3 regions of the Guptibacillus hwajinpoensis genome follow, and region 1 is predicted to be linked to each of the others. Evidence: riboswitches for the same ligand, from Rfam matches in the RefSeq annotation. Region 1 holds a riboswitch; each other region holds the start of a gene.
The links. A riboswitch is a leader RNA that binds a small molecule or an ion and turns the genes downstream of it on or off. The one in region 1 is predicted to bind cobalamin.
Positions count from the first base shown of each region.

Region 2: another riboswitch for cobalamin. It lies ahead of ABFG93_RS09540 (acyl-CoA thioesterase); the one in region 1 lies ahead of ABFG93_RS13115 (ABC transporter substrate-binding protein).
Region 3: another riboswitch for cobalamin. It lies ahead of ABFG93_RS15355 (ribonucleoside-diphosphate reductase subunit alpha); the one in region 1 lies ahead of ABFG93_RS13115 (ABC transporter substrate-binding protein).

Region 1 is NZ_CP156674.1:2,501,209-2,504,487, reverse strand. Features, by position in the region: gene ABFG93_RS13120 (FecCD family ABC transporter permease) at 1-468, opposite strand, end outside; gene ABFG93_RS13115 (ABC transporter substrate-binding protein) at 452-1,435, opposite strand; cobalamin riboswitch at 1,569-1,750, opposite strand; gene ABFG93_RS13110 (ferritin-like domain-containing protein) at 1,866-2,279, opposite strand; gene ABFG93_RS13105 (NAD-dependent succinate-semialdehyde dehydrogenase) at 2,420-3,279, opposite strand, start outside.
Region 2 is NZ_CP156674.1:1,835,788-1,839,066, forward strand. Features, by position in the region: gene ABFG93_RS09535 (AI-2E family transporter) at 1-650, opposite strand, end outside; gene ABFG93_RS09540 (acyl-CoA thioesterase) at 853-1,347, opposite strand; cobalamin riboswitch at 1,462-1,642, opposite strand; gene ABFG93_RS09545 (DsbA family protein) at 1,856-2,524, opposite strand; gene ABFG93_RS09550 (DoxX family protein) at 2,537-2,959, opposite strand; gene ABFG93_RS09555 (threonine/serine exporter family protein) at 3,064-3,279, opposite strand, start outside.
Region 3 is NZ_CP156674.1:2,964,407-2,967,685, forward strand. Features, by position in the region: gene ABFG93_RS15345 (mechanosensitive ion channel family protein) at 1-931, shown strand, start outside; partial or broken gene ABFG93_RS23130 (sensor histidine kinase) at 1,007-1,237, shown strand; gene ABFG93_RS15350 (hypothetical protein) at 1,293-1,427, opposite strand; cobalamin riboswitch at 1,642-1,817, shown strand; gene ABFG93_RS15355 (ribonucleoside-diphosphate reductase subunit alpha) at 1,950-3,279, shown strand, end outside.

The DNA of each region.
Region 1 (3,279 bases):
GCGCATGGATCGCTCAATTTGTCGTGCAAAAAAGAGCACGAGGAAAATGGTGATGATCGATGCGGCGATGCTCATGACGGGCAGGGTGAAAATGCCGATGAACGGGAGCGACAGATTGAAAAACAGGACGAGAACCGCCCCGACCGATGCTCCGGACGATACGCCGAGTACGTACGGATCAGCTAACGGATTACGCAATAGACCCTGAAAGGCGGCTCCTGCTATCGCAAGAGACGCCCCTACTAGACCTGCCAAGATGACGCGTGGCAGGCGGATATCCATGACAATTGTGGTAAACATTGGATCTGTTTTTCCCGTTGGAAGATGCAGGAGTTCTGCACCGATCAATTTTAGAATCGTGAGCACTGGAACAGAAACGGTTCCAATCGAAATCCCGATCAGCATCGCTGCGATAAGGAGCGCCGTTGCGGTTACGTAAGCGATGATGCGATTATTCTGCAAAGACATCCGGGTAAACCGCCTTGGCAAGTTCTTCTACTCCTTCAGCAAGACGAGGGCCGGAACGTGTGACGAGATCAGAGTGCACATCAATAACCTGCTCTTCTTTTACAGCCGTCACATCCTGCCAGCCGTCGCGACTTACTACTTGTTCAATCGGATTTTCAGTATAGTAACCGTAAGTTGTAATGATGACGTCAGGATTTGCTTTGATAATCGCTTCCTGGTCGATCTGGTTCCAGCCTTCTTGATCATGTGTCACGTTTTTTGCATTAATGAGCGTTAGCATGTCATCCATGAACGTGTTTTTACCTGGTGAATAAATTTCTGGTGCAGGAGCTACTTCAACAAAAACATCTTTCTGCTCCTCGACTTCTTCTGCTTTGGTTTTCACATCTTCAAGCTTCTGCTTCATATCAGCGATCGTTGATTCTGCTTCTTCTTTTTCACCTGTTGCCTGTCCAATCATTTCAATTGACGCGTACACTTCTTCAAAGCTTGTAGCGTCGTTTACTACGATGACTTTGATACCCGCATCGCGAAGCTGCTGAAGGCCTGCTTCTGAATTGTGCGCGCTTGAGCCATGAGCAAGAACGAGATCAGGCTTAAGGGAGATGATTTTCTCGACGTTAAACTCCATCCCGCCGATTTTTTCAATGTTGGCCGCTTCTTCAGGGTAGTTTGCGAAGTCAGATACCCCAACAACTTCCTCCCCTGCACCTAGATCGAAAAGAATTTCCGTGTTACTCGGAATCAGAGAGACGATTTTTTCTGGGTCTTCTTCTAGCGTTACCTCTTGATCGAGGGCGTCAGTGATCGTGACTGGAAAGGCGCTATTTGCAGACTGATCTGCCTGGTTTTCTTCATTAGTTGATTCGTTTGTTGTGTTGTCTTCCTGAGCTTGATCGGATCCACATCCGGCCAGTATGCCTGTAATTAAAAAGAGTAAGACGAGTAGTGAATAGAGCTTCTTCATGTGTGTTTCTCCTCCTGTTTTTGACAAAAATAAAATCCCCAAGCACAAGCATGGGGATGGCCGAATGGAAGTTGAGGTTAGTTGATACGTACATCAACACCTTAGTCCGTTGGCACATCCCTATCCTCGTAGGTCGCGCTTTGTGATACAGGCAGGTCTCCTGGCTCATGGTTATCGCGCGCTGCCCCTTCCCGTTCTTAATGAACAGTGGTTTATGCAGCTTGCAACCATTTACAGTGGCGGGACCGCGCTGGATTTACACCAGCTTCCCTTTTAAGTCTTCTTAGTGAAGACACCCGAATCAAATGCGTATGTAGTTAATTGGTTCTAGGATTTATTATACAGCATAGGTGTGAAAGGGGGAAGAGGGAGGGTGTTGTGGTGGTGGGGTCAGACCCCTGTCTGACCCCACCACCACACTCTTCTTTCATTAATACCGTTGCTTTGTTAAGAAATACAGAAACCAGACGGCGTGATTCTGTTCATCTGCTGCCGCTCGCTTGAATTTATCTTTAATGAAGGGGTCATCAGTCTGATCTGCGATATCAAGATAAAAATCAGCGGCTTTTTGTTCGTCTTTGAAAGAAAAATCAAGTCCAGGCACATATTCTGTAGGACATTCTTCAATTAGCTGAGGTGATGGCTGCTGCCCTGTTAATTGAGTATAAATGTAAGTGAATGCCTGGTAGTGTGCCATTTCATCATTACGTATTTCAAGAATTTGTTTTCTTTCTGTTTCATTCGGCGCAAGCTGTGCGAGCTTCGCATAACACTGAATCGCACTGTACTCTCCATTGATTGCTGTCGCAATATCATCTGCTAGTGTGCGGTAATATGGATACATGATCGAACCCCTTTTGAACACGTGATAGCACAGTATATGATAGAAACCCATGGTTTGGTGAAAGAAAAAAAGAGAGGTGTGGGGGTCAGACAGGGGTCTGACCCCCATACCCTCATACCTTCTCTCTCTCCCTCTACCCTCTACAACCCAACTGAAATATATTTAACCTCTAAATACTCTTCAATCCCATGGTGCCCGCCTTCACGGCCGAGTCCACTTTGCTTAAACCCACCAAATGGAGCCTGCGGAGTAGAAGGAAGGCCATCATTTAATCCAACTATTCCATACTCCAACTGCTCACTGATTCGAATGCCTTTTGTAATGTTCTCTGTGAACACATAAGCAGCTAACCCATAGATGGAATCATTCGCTCGTTTAATTGCTTCGTCTTCCGTCTTAAATGTTGTGATCGGAGCGACTGGACCAAATGTTTCATCATTCATACATAACATGTCATCATTTACATTGGAGATAACAGTAGGTTCAAAGAATAAACCGCCTTGTTCCTTCCCGCCGCAAACAATAGAAGCTCCTTTACTTACTGCATCCTCAACATGTTTTTGTACTTTCTCCACTGCGTTATTATCAATTAAAGGACCGATATCGGTGCCTTCATCAAGACCGTTACCGACCTTCAGATTCTTCACTTTTTCCACTAGTTTTTCTGTAAACGATTCAACAATCGATTCATGAACATAAATCCGATTCGAACATACACAGGTTTGTCCTGCATTTCGGAACTTGGAGGCAATAACGCCATCAACTGCTTTATCTAGATCTGTGTCCGCCATAACAATGACAGGGGCATGTCCGCCTAGCTCTAATGATACTTTCTTGACTGTTTCAGCAGATCCTTTCATTAATCGTTTTCCAACTTCAGTGGAGCCAGTAAACGTTAGCTTTCGAACGCGAAGATCTTCGAGCCAGGCTTCACCTATTGACTTCGCATCACCCGTTACAGTATTGATCACGCCTTTTGGAATACCAGCCTCTTCAGCAA
Region 2 (3,279 bases), 670 kb from region 1:
CCAATAATATAAGCCGAAAGAGTCTGGTCTATATTTCGCAAAACCTTTCTACCTTCTTCCTGATGATTCGAAGGAAGAAAATTCAACAAGAAGGGCTTTAGCTTGTGGTCATCTTTAAGAAAGTAAAATAATACAAATGGCACGATAACAAGAACAGTTGTGGCGCTTGTAACAGCACCAATAACCTGCATCAGATGATCTCCAAGATTTTGTGTGAGATCTCCGAGAAAGCCTGTGGCTTTTTGCCTCAAATTCTCCATAGAAAGCATGCCCATGTCATTCTTCTCCATCATTTTTTCAGCTTCGCTCGCTGACTGCTTAAGCTTCTCAGGTAGCTCTTTCGTGAGCTTGGAGATCTGTGTTTGAATAGGGTTTGCAAGAAATGTAAAAGCAGTATATAACAAACCAGCGATACTTAAGAAAACGATTAAAATCGCTGTTATGTCTGCCACAAACGGTAGCTTCTTTATTAAACGAACAAGGGGTTTTATCGCATAGTAGAGAAATCCGGCTATCAACACTGGATAGAAGAGTGTTCCAATAATTGTTTTCAAAGGTTTCAGTAAATCAAGTTCCGTAAGAAAATAAATACAAATAAGGACAAGTATAATACCGGTGATATATTTAAAAAAGTCGTGCTTGATCCACATAGGCAGTCTCCTTAATAAAGTTTAGTCGCACTTTTCATATACCACACATCCATCGATTCATAACTTACATTCAAGAAAAAATAATAAATAGTTTGAATATCCTACTATAAACAGACCTAAAAATAAAAACAGAACCATTATGGTTCTGTTTTAACTTTCCAATCCTTATCAGCAGATTATAGCTCCAATAGCTAGCCTTACTTTATAGCATCGTTAAGATATGGGCTAAATTTTCACTTGTGGCTTTTCGGTCAATTCTTTTCTGAGCTCGCTGTCTTGCAAGATCATGAAGGTGCTTTTCACCTTCTGTATCAGGCTTAATCCCAGGAACAGTCGCTGTCCTTCCATCGATTAACGCGACAAATGTGATAAAACAGGTAGCAGCAATCCGTTGGTCACCTGTTAATAGTTGTTCGGCAGTCACTTTTACAAACACCTCCATTGAACTTTTCCCAGTCCAAATCACAAACGCTTCATAATGGACATAGTCTTCCTCCGTTATCGGATGGAGAAATTCAACAGTATCCATAGAAACAGTTACACATTCAAGACGGGAATGTCTCGTCGCAGCTATAGAGGCAAGCATATCCATATCCGCAAGAAGTTTTCCTCCAAACAACGTCCCATGGCTATTTAGATCAGGTGGAAAAATTCGACTACTCTTATACACTCTCGATTCTTTTACTTGTTTCTTCATTGGTTTCCCCCTATGTAGATAATAAAAAGGCGCATACTTTCTATCAGAAAGTATGCGCAATGAATAGACAATACAAATAGTCCTTCAAGCGACACCTCCTATCGACCGTAGGTAAACAGTGTTTTAGAAAAGGCAGGTCTCCTGGCTTGAAGGTTATTAACGGCGCTCCTTCCCTATCCTTGATAAGTGGATCATGCACCTTCTTATTCCTTCTTACAGTGGCGGGACCGCATTGGATTTTCACCAACTTCCCTATTAAACGCTGGATCAGCGTACCTTTTCCATATTATTGAATTGTACAACTCTATTCTTTACGTTTTATAAGACAAAGTCAATCCCTTGCCTTAATCAAACGTTTGTTTAACAATGTATAGCCTTTGGGCGTTTCCTTAAACAAACGTTTATTTAACATCCATCCCGTCTCCATTAAGAAAAGACATTCCAATTTGAAATGCCTTCTTATTTATTCCATCATCAAAGGGTTGACTCGTCTTATAGAAACTTCACATTATTCATTTGTAGATTGATCTACCATCTCTTTTAATTCTGAAATAGTAGATCCTTTAAACCGTTTGCCATCAACAAAAAGCGCTGGTGTTCCAGATACATTCATTTCATCTGCAAATGAACGATCGGTTTTAACTGCACCTTCTCCGGCTCCTTTTTTAAACGCTTTAATCACTTGATTTGTATCTTCTTCACTAACTAAGCCACTAAGCGTCTCTATTAAGAATTTGGGAGTATATACTTCCTGCTTTTCTAATTCTTTATCTTTGGGTTGTTGCTCATAAAGAACGTGATGGAACTGCCAGAATACATCATTGCCGAGCTCGTGATACACCGTCTCTGCAAATTCTGCAGCTCGTTTTGAATCCGCCTGAATAAACGGGTCATTCACGAAATAAAACCTTGCTTTCCCTGTTGCGATTAATTCATCCTGAATTAACGGAAAGAAAGACTCGGTAAAGGTTTTGCAAGAAGGACATTTATAATCCCCAAACTGGATGATTTCAACCGGAGCTGTTTCCTCGCCCAAATGGGGTTGAGCTTCTATTTTGAAACCTTTCGTAGAAGTAGATTGGTTCATAAAATACACTGTCATAAGTAGAATGATAATTGCCACGAGTGAAAGCATCCACTTTGAACTGCGCTTTAATTTCTTTTTTGACTTGGCCATCCTGTCACTTCCCTAGTCCTTCTTTTGTTGAATGATTGGCAAAGACCATCCTCTGTTTTTCATGAACGTCCAGAGACTGTATGGTCCACCCCCACTAAGAAAAAGAGAGACGGACATCGCTAGAAGAGCTATGTCTAATTCATATCCGCCGAGCATACCTGTTGAGCGTTTCACAGTTGTAAGAGCACCGATCAAGATCATTGAAAACAGGACACTCACAATCCGAGTTCCTACTCCAAGAATCATTACAATTCCACCTGTTAATTCAATAAAGCCAACAATATAGGCAAGGAAACCTGACAACCCTATTGTTTCAAAGAAAGCAACTGTACTTGCAATACCTTCAGAGAACTTCAAAAATCCATGAGCAAAAAAAAGCATACCTACTACCAAACGAATTGTTAACAACCCGAGATGGGGATAGGTTTTCATCATAGTTCCTCCCTAGATATTAACATTATTTAACACCGTTCGACACAGTGATCCTTTTAAAATTTATCATAGTGTACGTATGGATTGCAAAAGAACTATGACTTATTTCAACGCTGTTTTTGCCTTCTCGTAAAGGTAGAGTGACGAATAATTTGATTAATTACCTCAGAAAAGACTAAACCAACTGCAATTGATCCAGATATCATAAATGCTCGAGCAGCAAGGTTAATAGCAGTATTGTAATCATTTTGTACAAAGTTTCTCATCGCATCATATGCAAGCCCACCAGGGACAAGCGGAATAATACCGGCAACACTGAAAAT
Region 3 (3,279 bases), 460 kb from region 1:
CCTGAATTGGACAACTGTCTACGCTATTCTACTTTTTGTTCTTTTTTATTTTTCAGATACAAAATGGATGTTTCAGCAGCTATTTTCTATCGGTAGTGTTGAAATCTCATTGTTTCTTATTCTAATTGCGTTATTTATCATTACATTGGCGAATCGTCTTTCAAAAATTTTCACTTCGTTTCTGATGCCCCCACTGTATGATCGATATAGTCTTGATACTGGACTACAATTTACGTTTAACCGTATTTTTCACTACACGTTGATGGTGATTGCAGTTGTAATTAGTTTAACAACGGTAGGTCTGGATCTCAGTGCGCTAACTGTTTTTGCAGGTGTGCTTGGAGTTGGGATTGGATTTGGGATGCAGAATATTGCAAATAATTTCATTTCTGGCTTAATCATTTTGTTTGAAAGACCAATTAAAGTAGGAGATCGAGTGATTATTAACGATATAATCGGTGATGTTGAGAAGATTAACATGCGAGCAACGATTATCCGTACGCTTGATAATGAGCGGATTATTATGCCAAATTCGTACTTTATAGAAGAACAGGTTGTTAATCACTCCTATGGAGATTCGAAACTGAGGCTGGTTGTTCCAATTGGAGTGGCATACGGTTCAGATGTGGAGCTTGTTAGAACTCTTCTTCTGACTGTTGCAGATCAGGAGAAGGAACAATCTATGTATGTGCTTGAAACTCCTGAACCTTTTGTCAATTTCTTTGGTTTCGGAGATTCTTCCCTTGATTTTCAACTGTTCATTTGGATTTCTTCACCAAAGGCTGTTGTGGAAACGAAGAGCAATCTCAATTTTCGCTTGAATCGAATCTTTGAAGAAAACGGAGTCGAAATCCCGTTTCCTCAGAGAGATTTGCATGTTCGAAGTCTTGATGAAAGCATTATTGAACAACTAAAGAATAAATCACTCTAATTCCCATCATTTTCACATAGTCTTTTCAAATTTCTTCGTACATTGTTGGATAAAATGAAACAGGCTTTAATTAATATGCTAGCTAATGCGATCCGATTTGCGACATCATATATACATGTTTCGCTGAAGTTGGAAGATCAGCTCGTCTCTATTCAGATTCAGGATGATGGTCCTGGATTCTGAGATGACACCGATAAAATATTCGAACGATTTTATACAGGAGATCAATCAGGATCAGGTATCGGGCTCTCCATTACAAAAACGATTGTAGAAAAACACCATGGAACTATTGAAGCGCTAAACTGATGCAGGTGCATTGTTTAGCATTACCCTTCCTTTTGAATAAACGGAAAGATCGTTACTAACGCAGCTGTGATAATTTCTGTATAATATCTTTACTTTCCTGTTCGCTTAGCAATCCGAACTTCTGGCATAGCAGAGTATAACCAGCAAGCTTATTAAAACAAGAATCAAGTGGCTTCTTCAAACGAATCATTCCTTTCTTTCCTCAAGGAAACTTTTTTTATTATCAACAATATATGCGATGAAAACGCATGAGTGATAGGCATTTATCTTCCGAGTTGAAATAATAGTCATTCGGTGCAACAATAGAGCTTGTGGAAAATGTGAGAGTGATGTAAGATGATGTTATCAACATTTAGTGTTGGTTTTGGTTTTGGTATACTATATATGGGGTATTTTCCCCTTAACTGAATATTTGAGTATGCGGTGTCGTATAACGACTTGAAAGGGAATCCGGTCTGAATCCGGAGCTGTCCCCGCAACTGTCGTGTGGACGAGGCAAAATGCCACTGGAGAATTTTCCGGGAAGGCTTGCCAAGGAAGAAGCACAAGCCAGTAGACCTGCCGTGTATTCAAAAACGTTTCTATTCTTCGGGGATTGAGGGTGAGAAATGGCAGACTGAATGCGTGTTTTGTATTCTTTTTATGTCGTTTTCTCCAAGGCTCACTCGATGCAGAGTGAGCCTTTTATGTTGATTAAAAAGGAGAGATTACTATGAGCATGGTGCTGAATGAACGGGAAAGCTTAAAAGAAGTGAGAAAGATTATAGAGAATTTTCCATCTCTTAACAGTGAAAGATTTTTCGAGAAAACATCTAATAGCATAACCGAAACAAATTCTGAAGAAGAAATAAGACATGTACTGGTTCTAAATGCACTTGAGAGAATCACGGCTGAAGAACCTAACTGGACATATGTAGCAGCTTCTGTTCATCTACAAACGCTCTATAAAGAATCACTTAGAAACCGCGGGGATTCTTACGTATATGGTGAGGGAAACTTCTATCGTCTTTTGCAGCAGCTGACAAAAGAGGGGATTTATCATCAAAATCTATTGACCTCTTATACAGAAGAGGAAATCACAACGGCAGCACAGTTGATTGTTCCAGAACGAGACAACCTTTTTACATATATCGGACTACGCACGCTTGCTGATCGGTATCTTGCGACTGATCATGAGAAGAATGTTTATGAGCTTCCACAGGAGCGATTTCTCGTTATTGCGATGACACTTATGATGAATGAGCCAAAAGAAAAAAGAACGGACCTTATTGTAGAAGCGTATTGGGCTTTATCACATTTATATATGACAGTTGCGACACCAACCCTTTCGAATGCAGGGAAAAGCTATGGTCAGCTTAGTTCATGCTTTATTGATACGGTAGATGACAGTCTTCGTGGTATTTATGATAGCAATACGGATGTTGCAACCGTTTCAAAAAATGGGGGAGGGATTGGCGCCTATCTTGGTAAAATTCGCTCTCGCGGTAGTGACATTAAAGGGTTCAAAGGAAATTCCTCTGGCGTGCTTCCATGGATGAAACAATTAAATAATACGGCAGTGAGTGTGGATCAACTCGGTCAGCGCCAAGGAGCGATCGCGGTGTACCTTGATGTTTGGCATAGCGATATTTTTGAATTTCTTGATGCAAAGCTAAACAATGGTGATGAACGGATGAGGACACATGATCTTTTTACAGGACTATGCATTCCTGATTTGTTTATGGAGGCAGTGGAAGAACGAGCAGAATGGCACTTGTTTGATCCGCACGAAGTTAGAAAAGTGATGGGTTTCTCACTTGAAGATTCGTATGATAAGGAAAAAGGAAAAGGCGAATTTCGTATAAAGTATGCACAGTGTGTGAACCACCCTGAACTTTCAAGGAAAACAGTACCTGCGATTGATATTATGAAGCGTATTATGAAATCTCAATTAGAAACAGGGACCCCTTATATGTTCTATCGTGACACCGTTAACCGCGCGAACCCGAATAAGCATGCTGGCATGATTTATGGCTCGAACCTATGCACTGAAATTATGCAGA